3 linked regions of the Nitratifractor salsuginis DSM 16511 genome follow. The main gene of each other region encodes a partner of the protein of the gene in region 2 in a complex. Links are inferred from orthologs where the notes say so. Each region holds a gene or a part of one and is shown on either strand. Other genes may lie near its edges.

Evidence for each region.
Region 1: the proteins of accD (region 2) and NITSA_RS10075 are in contact, whole or in part, in a solved structure (PDB 8UXZ), measured with the Escherichia coli proteins. The link is inferred for Nitratifractor salsuginis DSM 16511 from one-to-one orthologs.
Region 3: the proteins of accD (region 2) and accA are in contact, whole or in part, in a solved structure (PDB 8UXZ), measured with the Escherichia coli proteins. The link is inferred for Nitratifractor salsuginis DSM 16511 from one-to-one orthologs.

The regions. Positions count from the first base shown.
Region 1 is NC_014935.1:1,971,655-1,974,784, reverse strand. The notes cover bases 65-3,038. They hold NITSA_RS10075 (acetyl-CoA carboxylase biotin carboxylase subunit), read left to right. Parts: upstream 65-868; coding sequence 869-2,209; downstream 2,210-3,038. Other genes in these bases: NITSA_RS10070 (NAD-dependent epimerase), read left to right, coding at 2,214-3,038; accB (acetyl-CoA carboxylase biotin carboxyl carrier protein), read left to right, coding at 398-868; dcd (dCTP deaminase), read right to left, coding at 65-247. In the rest of the region: more of dcd, read right to left, coding at 1-64; more of NITSA_RS10070, read left to right, coding at 3,039-3,130. UniProt on the Escherichia coli protein: This protein is a component of the acetyl coenzyme A carboxylase complex; first, biotin carboxylase catalyzes the carboxylation of the carrier protein and then the transcarboxylase transfers the carboxyl group to form malonyl-CoA.
Region 2 is NC_014935.1:1,039,382-1,042,401, forward strand. The notes cover bases 1-2,864. They hold accD (acetyl-CoA carboxylase, carboxyltransferase subunit beta), read left to right. Parts: upstream 1-943; coding sequence 944-1,786; downstream 1,787-2,864. Other genes in these bases: NITSA_RS05225 (peroxiredoxin), read left to right, coding at 1-336; NITSA_RS05230 (Fur family transcriptional regulator), read left to right, coding at 431-856; NITSA_RS05240 (hypothetical protein), read left to right, coding at 1,914-2,279; NITSA_RS05245 (cold-shock protein), read right to left, coding at 2,394-2,612; NITSA_RS05250 (hypothetical protein), read right to left, coding at 2,801-2,864. Also shown: more of NITSA_RS05250, read right to left, coding at 2,865-3,020.
Region 3 is NC_014935.1:532,231-535,219, forward strand. Bases 1-2,833 are described here. They hold accA (acetyl-CoA carboxylase carboxyl transferase subunit alpha), read left to right. Parts: upstream 1-862; coding sequence 863-1,804; downstream 1,805-2,833. Other genes in these bases: NITSA_RS02675 (beta-ketoacyl-ACP synthase II), read left to right, coding at 1-852; NITSA_RS02685 (DedA family protein), read left to right, coding at 1,947-2,567; NITSA_RS02690 (type III pantothenate kinase), read left to right, coding at 2,564-2,833. In the rest of the region: more of NITSA_RS02690, read left to right, coding at 2,834-2,989. UniProt on the Escherichia coli protein: Component of the acetyl coenzyme A carboxylase (ACC) complex. First, biotin carboxylase catalyzes the carboxylation of biotin on its carrier protein (BCCP) and then the CO(2) group is transferred by the carboxyltransferase to acetyl-CoA to form malonyl-CoA.

The sequences.
Region 1 (3,130 bases), 930 kb from region 2 along the record:
TGGGAGGGACAATGCAAATGTCGCCTTTGAAATCGACCACGTTGTTTTCGCTGAAATCCTTGGGGTCGACCACTTCGGCGTTGATGTTGGTGAAAATTTTGAATTCGTCGCTGACCCGGATATCGTAGCCGTAGCTGCTCAATCCGTAGCTGACGACCCCTTCCCCGACCAACCCTTCGCAAAAGGGTTCGATCATCTTATGTTTGAGTGACATTTCCCGGATCCATCTGTCGGCTTTGAGTCCCATCTCTCTCCTTCGATTTTTACGGTTTTTCGACGATAATCTGCCGATTTTTTACAATTATTCCGCGAAAACGCATTGTTTATGCAAGTATGGATATAATATGCCATTATATCTCAAGGGCTGTTTCCCACCCTTGAAAACAGAGGAGAAAGAATGAAATTTGATGAAATCAAAGAGTTGATGCGCCTCTTTGGCAAAAGCAAACTCGATCGGATTCAGATCAAGCAGAAAGATTTCGAGATCGAGATGGAAAAGGGCGGAGAGACTGTCGTCGTGGAAGCGGCTCCCTCGGCGCAGGTTCAGGCTACACCGGCTCCCGCGGCGATTCCCGCCTCTTCGGGTAGTAATGCTGCTGAAGCGGCTCCCGCTCCCGAGGCCAAGAAGGGAGAGCTGATCACTTCACCCATGGTCGGGACTTTCTATGCTTCCCCCTCTCCGGATTCTCCTCCGTTTGTGAAAGTAGGAGACACGGTCCGCAAAGGCCAGACCCTTTGCATCCTCGAGGCAATGAAGATCATGAACGAATTGGAGGCGGAGTTCGATTGTAAGATCCTGGAAGTCCTGGTCGAAGACGGGGAACCGGTAGAGTATGACAAGCCCCTCTTCCGGGTGGAGAGACTCTAAATGGCCGAGATCAAACGTATCCTCATCGCCAACCGGGGCGAGATCGCCCTGCGGGCCATCCGCACCATCAAAGAGATGGGCAAAGAGGCGGTAGCGGTCTACTCCACCGCCGACAAGGACGCCCACTACCTCAAGCTGGCCGATGCCGCTATCTGTATCGGCGGCCCCAAGTCCCAGGAGAGCTATCTAAATATCCCTGCCATCATCTCCGCGGCGGAGCTGGCGGAGTGTGATGCGGTCTTTCCCGGTTACGGCTTTTTGAGCGAGAATCAGAACTTCGTGGAGATCTGTGAGCATCACGGCCTCAAATTCATCGGTCCCAGTGTCGAAGTGATGCAGATGATGGCCGACAAATCCAAAGCCAAGCAGGTGATGGCCGAAGCGGGAGTCCCCACCATCCCCGGCAGTGACGGGGCGGTTGCAAATGCCGAAGAGGCCAAAAAACTGGCCAAGGAGATCGGCTACCCGGTAATCCTCAAAGCCGCCGCCGGCGGCGGAGGCCGGGGAATGCGCGTGGTCGAGGATGAGAGCTACATCGAAAACGCCTTCCTCGCCTGCGAAGCCGAAGCGGTCAACGCCTTCAGTGACGGGACGCTCTATATGGAGAAGTTCATCGAAGCCCCCCGCCACGTGGAGGTGCAGGTAATGGGTGACAGCCACGGCAACGCCATCCATATCGGGGAGCGGGACTGCTCCATGCAGCGGCGCCATCAGAAACTCATCGAAGAGTCACCCGCCCTGGTGCTCGACGACGCCCGGCGCAAAGAGCTCCACGAAGCGGCGGTTCGGGCGACGAAACATATCGGCTACGAGGGGGCCGGGACCTTCGAGTTTCTCGTGGACAAGCACAAGAATTTCTACTTCATGGAGATGAATACCCGTCTTCAGGTAGAGCACTGCGTCAGCGAAATGGTCAGCGGCCTCGATATCATCGAATGGATGATCCGGGTCGCCGAAGGAGAGGCGCTCCCTCCCCAGGAGGCGATCACCCTCAAGGGCCATGCCATCGAGTGCCGCATCACCGCCGAGGACCCCGTGAGCTTCCTCCCCAGTCCCGGCAAGATCCAGAAATGGATCGCCCCCGGAGGCAAGGATGTCCGCCTCGATACCCACGCTTATTGCAACTACATCATCCCCACCTACTACGACTCCATGATCGGCAAAGTGATCGTCTGGGGCGAAAACCGCGATCGGGCCATCGCCAAGATGCGCCGTGCCCTGGACGAGTTCGAAGTGGGGGGTGTGCGCACCGTGATCGAATTCCACCGCAAAATGATGCGCAACCCTGATTTCATCTCCAACAACTTCGATACCAAGTATCTGGAAAATTACAAAGGCTGAGAGCGTGAAAATTCTCGTCACCGGCACCGCCGGTTTTATCGGTTTTCACCTCGCCAAGCGGCTCCTGGAACGGGGCGATGAAGTGGTGGGCCTGGACAATATCAACGACTACTACGATCCGAAAGTCAAGTACGGCCGCCTGCGGGAGACCGGGATCGAAGGGGATGAGGCGATCGAGTATGCCAAACCCGTTCAAAGCAGCCGCTACGAAAACTACCGTTTCATCAAGCTCAATCTCGAAGACCGTGCCGCCATCGAGGAACTTTTTGAAAAGGAGCGTTTCGATGCGGTGTGCAATCTGGCCGCCCAGGCGGGGGTGCGCTACAGCCTGACCAATCCCCATGCCTATGTCGACAGCAATATCGTCGGTTTCGTCAACATCCTGGAAGCCTGCCGGCATAATGGAGTGGGCCACTTGGCCTATGCCAGCAGTTCCAGTGTCTACGGGCTGAATGAGACGATGCCCTTCAGTACCCACGACAACGTGGATCATCCCATCAGCCTCTATGCCGCCAGCAAAAAGTCCAACGAACTGATGGCCCACACCTACAGCCACCTCTACGGTCTTCCTACCACCGGCCTGCGCTTCTTCACCGTCTACGGCCCCTGGGGACGCCCCGATATGGCCCTCTTTCTCTTCACCAAAGCGATCCTGGAAGATCGTCCCATCGATGTCTACAACTACGGAGAGATGCAGCGGGATTTCACCTATGTCGACGATATCGTCGAAGGACTGGTCCGGGTGATCGACCATCCCCCCAAAGGCAATCCTGAGTGGAGCGGCAAAGCCCCCGATCCCGGCAGCTCCAGAGCTCCCTACAAAATCTACAACATCGGCAATAACAACCCCGTCAAACTGATGGATTTCATTACGGCTATCGAAGAGGCGATCGGGAAGGAAGCGAAAAAGAATCTTCTGCC
Region 2 (3,020 bases):
CCGGTGGACAAGGGCGGTATCGGCCGGGTAGGGTATCCCCTGGTCGCCGACCTGACCAAGCAGATCGCCCGGGATTATGACGTCCTGCTCAATGAAGCCGTCGCACTGCGGGGTTCCTTCCTCATCGACAAGGACGGCACCGTCCGCCACGCGGTCATCAACGATCTGCCTCTGGGACGGAATGTCGACGAGATGCTCCGTATGGTCGATGCAATGCTCTTTACCAACGAGCACGGTGAAGTCTGCCCCGCCAACTGGCACAAGGGCGAAGAGGGGATGAAACCCGATACCGAAGGGGTCGCCGAGTACCTCGCCAAGCACGCCGAAGAGCTCTAGGCTTCCGGCACTGCCGAGCGGCGGCTTCGGTATTCTGCGCATCTATTTTGCTAGAATGTCGAATCAGCCACTCTATAATGAGAAGGATAGACGAGTGAAAAACTATGCCGAAATTTTGAAAGAGCACGGGCTCAAAGCCACCTTTCAGCGTATGACCATCCTGGCGGCCATCGACAGGATGGGGCATGCCAATGTGGATGAAATCTACGAGGAGGTTCGCCAGAGCCATCCCACCCTCTCGCTGGCTACCGTCTACAAAAACATCGTCACGATGGTGGAGCAGGGGGTCCTGGTCGAAGTCCCCATCGTCGGGAAAAAATCGAAATATGAACTCAAAAAGAAGGAACATCTTCATCTGATCTGCACGGAGTGCGGTAGTGTCCGGGATCAGGCCCTCGATGAGATCCTCAGCGAAGACACCGACAAAGTGGCCTGGGACTCCTCCTTCGAGCTCAAAGAGCGCCAACTCAACCTCTACGGCATCTGCAGCGATTGCCGAAACAAGCAAGCCTCCGCCTAAGAGCCTTCCCGCTCCTCCCTCACTTTTCAAGCACCGATTGGATATAATCTACCCAAAATCATCGTCCCGAAACGGGAAGGAGTGCTTATGAATTTCGGCAATCTCTTCCGGGGTATGCGCAAGCAGCAGAGCAATGACGCCCCCAGCCACTGGATCAAATGTCCCAAATGCCTCTCTTTGATGTACTACAAAGAGGTCGAAGCCAAACACAACGTCTGCCCCAAATGTTCCCACCATTTCCGGATCGGGGCGAAAGAACGCATTGAATTGCTGGCGGACGAGGGGAGCTTCGAAGAGAAGGATGCCGGTCTGGTTCCCGTCGATCCCTTGAAATTCGTCGATAAAAAGAGTTATAAAAAACGAATCGAAGAGAATAAAGCCAAAACGGGTGGCCGCACCTCCTCCGTGATCAGCGGCAGTTGCACCATCGAAGGGCAGCCGACGGAGCTGGTCGTCTTCGACTTCGCCTTTATGGGGGGAAGCCTGGGCTCCGTAGAGGGGGAAAAGATCGTCCGTGCCGTCCACCGGGCCATCGAGCGCCAGGCCGGAGTCGTTATCGTCTCCGCCAGCGGCGGGGCGCGGATGCAGGAAAGCACCTTCAGCCTGATGCAGATGAGCAAAACTTCTGCCGCGCTTCATCGCCTTCACGAAGAGGGGCTCCCCTTCATCTCTGTCCTCACCGATCCCACGATGGGCGGGGTGAGCGCCTCTTTTGCCATGCTGGGCGATATTATTATGGCCGAGCCCAACGCCCTGATCGGTTTTGCCGGACAGCGGGTCATCAAGCAGACCATCGGCGCCGACCTTCCCGAAGGCTTTCAGCGGGCGGAATTCCTCCTCGAACACGGCCTCATCGATATGGTCGTCGACCGGAACAATATGAAAGAGAGCATCGGCAACTTTCTCAAACTCTTTCTCCAGCAAAAATGAGCCTCTTTCGATGAGTCGCACGGCGTTTTGTTCCCTTTCTCTACTTTTACTTTTGTCCACGCAATCTGTCTCCGCTACCGGTTCGGCATCCGGAGCTTGCCCCACCTGTTCCGCGGTAAAATCAAGTATGATTTGTGATTATCATGTCGGCAAACTTCATAATCGCAGCTATCAGCCAAGTTGCCTGGACTATGCCCGATATGTCGATATCGACGGAGCCCATGCCAAGGCTGCCTGGTACTATCTCCTGGGCAATCGCCCAGATATGGCACTCCGTGCGGCCCGTAAGGCGTTGGGAGAAGGGCAGAGCTATGCTGCCGAGTATGCCTGGTTTGCCTTGGTCATCGAAGGTAAAGCGGAGGAGACTGCAAAATTGATGAAACACCATCTTCCGACCATCCGTGCCATAGGTAAGGGGTTTACCCGGGATCTCGACCTGATGAAAACCCTCTATCCCAAAGTAGGTTTCCGAAATATTTCACACGAAACTTAACCAATATGACAAGGTTTTGAAATTGTTGATGAGTTTGAAAAGAAAGCAAAAAAATGGATTGTGGAAAAAAGGGGGATGGAAAATCGGTTCCGCTGAAAGCGAAACCTGAAAGGTTTAGAGAGGGGTGACGTTCTCGGCCTGGGGGCCTTTCATTCCTTCACCGATCTCGAAAGAGACTTTCTGGCCCTCGTAGAGAGAGACGCGGCCGCCTTCAGGGTTGTTGACTTGACGGAAGTGAACGAAAACATCGTTCCCACCATTGTCCTGCTGAATAAAACCGTAACCTTTTTCGTCGTTGAACCATTTAACGGTTCCGTGATGCAATTCTGCCATTGTAGTACCTTTTTGATGTAATATTGAATCAAAATGTCGGGGAGTCTTCAGGGTCTAGCGGAGCAACGGTAAAGCGGCAACACGTCTAACACACAGAAGATGAACTCGAACCTCATCTATCTTCGGGGACCATTATAGCTGCAATATTCCGCAATAGCAAGGCTTTTGGAGAAATTCTTTCTTTTTTCTCAATCGACCGGGATAAAGGCCTCGGTCCGGCCCTTGTATTCGAGATAGAGATCCCCGTCGTGATAGTCGGGAAGGCGCTTGCAGGAGATATGTTTGAGGGACTGGGGTTCGATGGGTGTGGGGGGGACGACTCCGGAGTAAGAGCGCAGCGTGGCGGGGTAGAGGGAAGTATTGAGGATCCAGAAATCACTGTAATCGGGATGCTCCGCCAACTCCTTC
Region 3 (2,989 bases), 510 kb from region 2 along the record:
GGTCCCCGTCGGATCTCTCCCTTCTTCATCCCTTCGGCTTTGGCCAATATGCTGGGAGGTTTCGTCTCCATTGCCCACACTCTCAAAGGCCCCAACCTCGGTTCCGTTACCGCTTGTGCCGCCGGAACCCATGCCATCGACGAAGCGGCCAAGACCATTATGATCGGCGGAGCGGACCGGATGCTGGTTGTCGGAGGCGAAGCGGCCATTACCGGGATCGGCGTCGGCGGATTCGCGGCGATGAAAGCCCTCTCGACTCGCAACGATGATCCGAAACACGCTTCCCGTCCCTTCGACGCGGAGCGTGACGGCTTTATTATGGGTGAGGGGGCCGGAGCCCTGGTCCTCGAAGAGTATGAGGCGGCCAAGGCTCGTGGAGCCAAGATTTACGGTGAATTGATCGGCTTCGGCGAGAGCGGCGATGCCAACCACATCACCACGCCCACGATGGACGGGCCGCTGCGGGCGATGAAGGCAGCCTATGAGATGGCCGGCCGGCCCAAGGTCGATTACGTCAATGCCCACGGTACTTCCACGCCCATCAACGACAAGAACGAGACCGCTGCGCTCAAAGAGCTTTTCGGCGGCAAAGAGAATTGCCCGCCGGTCAGCTCCACCAAGGGGCAGATCGGTCACTGTCTGGGAGCGGCTGGCTCGATCGAGGCGGTGATCTCCCTGATGGCGATGGATCGGGGCATCATCCCGCCCACCATCAACTACACCACCCCCGACGAGAACTGCGATCTGGATTATGTCCCCAACGAAGCGAGAGAAGCGCAGCTCGATGTGGTGATGAGCAACTCCTTCGGTTTCGGCGGCACCAACGGTGTCGTCATTTTCAAGCGGGTCTGAGGCGTCTCCGATGGCCACCTATCTCGATTTCGAAAAACCGATCGAAGCGATCCAAAAGGATATCGAGTCGGCCAAGGCCCGCGGGGATCAGGATGCGGTTGAGATCCTCGAAAAAGAGTTGGGGAAGGAGGTCAAAAAGACCTTCGGCTCTTTGAGTGATTATCAGAAACTCCAATTGGCCCGCCATCCCGACCGTCCCTATGCATTGGACTATGTGCGCCGGATTATGGAAAATGCCCAGGAGATCCACGGAGACCGGATGTATCGGGACGATCCGGCAATCCTCTGCTATCTGGGCTGGATCGGCGGGCAGAAGACCGTTCTCATCGGTGAGCAGAAGGGACGGGGGACCAAGCATAAACTCCGCCGAAACTTCGGAATGCCCCATCCCGAGGGGTATCGCAAAGCCCTTCGGGCCGTGAAGCTGGCGGAGAAGTTCGACATCCCCGTGCTGATGCTCATCGACACTCCGGGCGCCTATCCGGGGATCGGTGCCGAGGAGCGGGGCCAGAGCGAAGCGATCGCCAGAAACCTCTTCGAACTCTCCGGCGTCAAGGTTCCCCTCATCTCCGTCGTCATCGGCGAGGGAGGCTCTGGCGGGGCCCTGGCTATCGGCGTGGCGGACAAGCTGGCGATGATGCGCTATTCGGTCTTCGCCGTTATTTCGCCCGAAGGATGTTCCGCCATTCTCTGGAACGATCCCAGCAAGGTAGAGCAGGCGACCAAAGCCCTCAAGATCACTCCCGATGCCCTCAAAGAGTACGGTCTCATCGACGACATCATCGACGAACCCCTCATCGGTGCCCATCGGGATATGGACAGTGCCGCCGAAAAGGTCAAAGAGTACTATCTCCAGTCCGTCCGAAGCCTGCGGGAGTTGAGCAAAGAGGAGCTCGTGCAGAAGCGCTACGAGAAACTCACCTCCATCGGGGCCTACAAAGAGAATGAGTAGGTGAATGGTTAATGGTGAATGATGAATGATGAATGGTTGCGGTAAGCATCGCTTAGCGATGCTCTTGATTAAAAGACGGGGCTTTGCAGAGCAAAGCCATCCAAAATTCCTCATTCCTCATTCCTCATTCCTCATTTCGACGATGGAGTGCAACATTCAGTTGCACTCCATCGTCGACTGGATCGTCCAAACCGTCAATGCCTGGGGATATTTCGGTATCTTCGCCGCTATGTTTCTGGAGAGTTCCTTTTTCCCTTTTCCCAGTGAAGTGATTATGATCCCTGCGGGTTACCTGGCTTTCAAGGGGGAGATGAGTCTTCTTTTGGCCATCGGTGTGGGGATCGCGGGGTCGTTGGCGGGGGCGCTTTTCAATTATTGGCTGGCGATGCACTTCGGGCGGCCTTTTTTGCTGCGCTACGGTCGCTATCTCTTCCTCAAACCCGAAACTTTGGATCACTTGGAACGCTTTTTTGCCAGGCACGGAGAGATCTCTACCTTCAACGGGCGGCTGATCCCCGGAATCCGCCAGTACATCTCCCTCCCGGCGGGCTTGGCGCGGATGCCCGTAGGTCGCTTCGCTCTCTATACGGCTTTGGGGGCCGGGATCTGGGTGACGGTCCTGGGGCTGCTGGGGTATTTCCTGGGGGCTCACGAGGACCGGGTAGCGCACTACCTCCACAATGCCACGCTGCTGGCATTGGTGGGGGTAGCGGGACTAAGCCTCTTTTACTGGCTGCGGCATCGGGCCAAGGAGGAGCTGTGATTCTTGCGGATGTCGGCAATACCCACATACATATCTACGAAGAGGGCCGGGTGCTCCACCTGGAGCCGGAGGATGCGATCGAAGCTTTTGGTGATCGGATACTGTACTATATCTGTGTCGATCCCGAAGTGCGAAAAAAGATCGTGGCATTGACTTACTGGAAGGATCTGGAATCGAAGATCGATCTGCCCGGTAGCTACGAGGGGATGGGCGTGGATCGCCGGGCGCTTTGCCTGAGCCGGGACGAGGGGCTTTTTGTGGATGCCGGCAGCGCCTTGACGGTGGACAGAGTGGTCGGGGGGCGCTACGAAGGGGGAATGATCCTGCCGGGGCTGCACGCTTACCGCCGGGCCCTTGGGGAGATTTCCGAAGTTTTAGATCGGGAGCCTGACTGGAGCATTGAGTGCTCCTCCCTGCCCAAG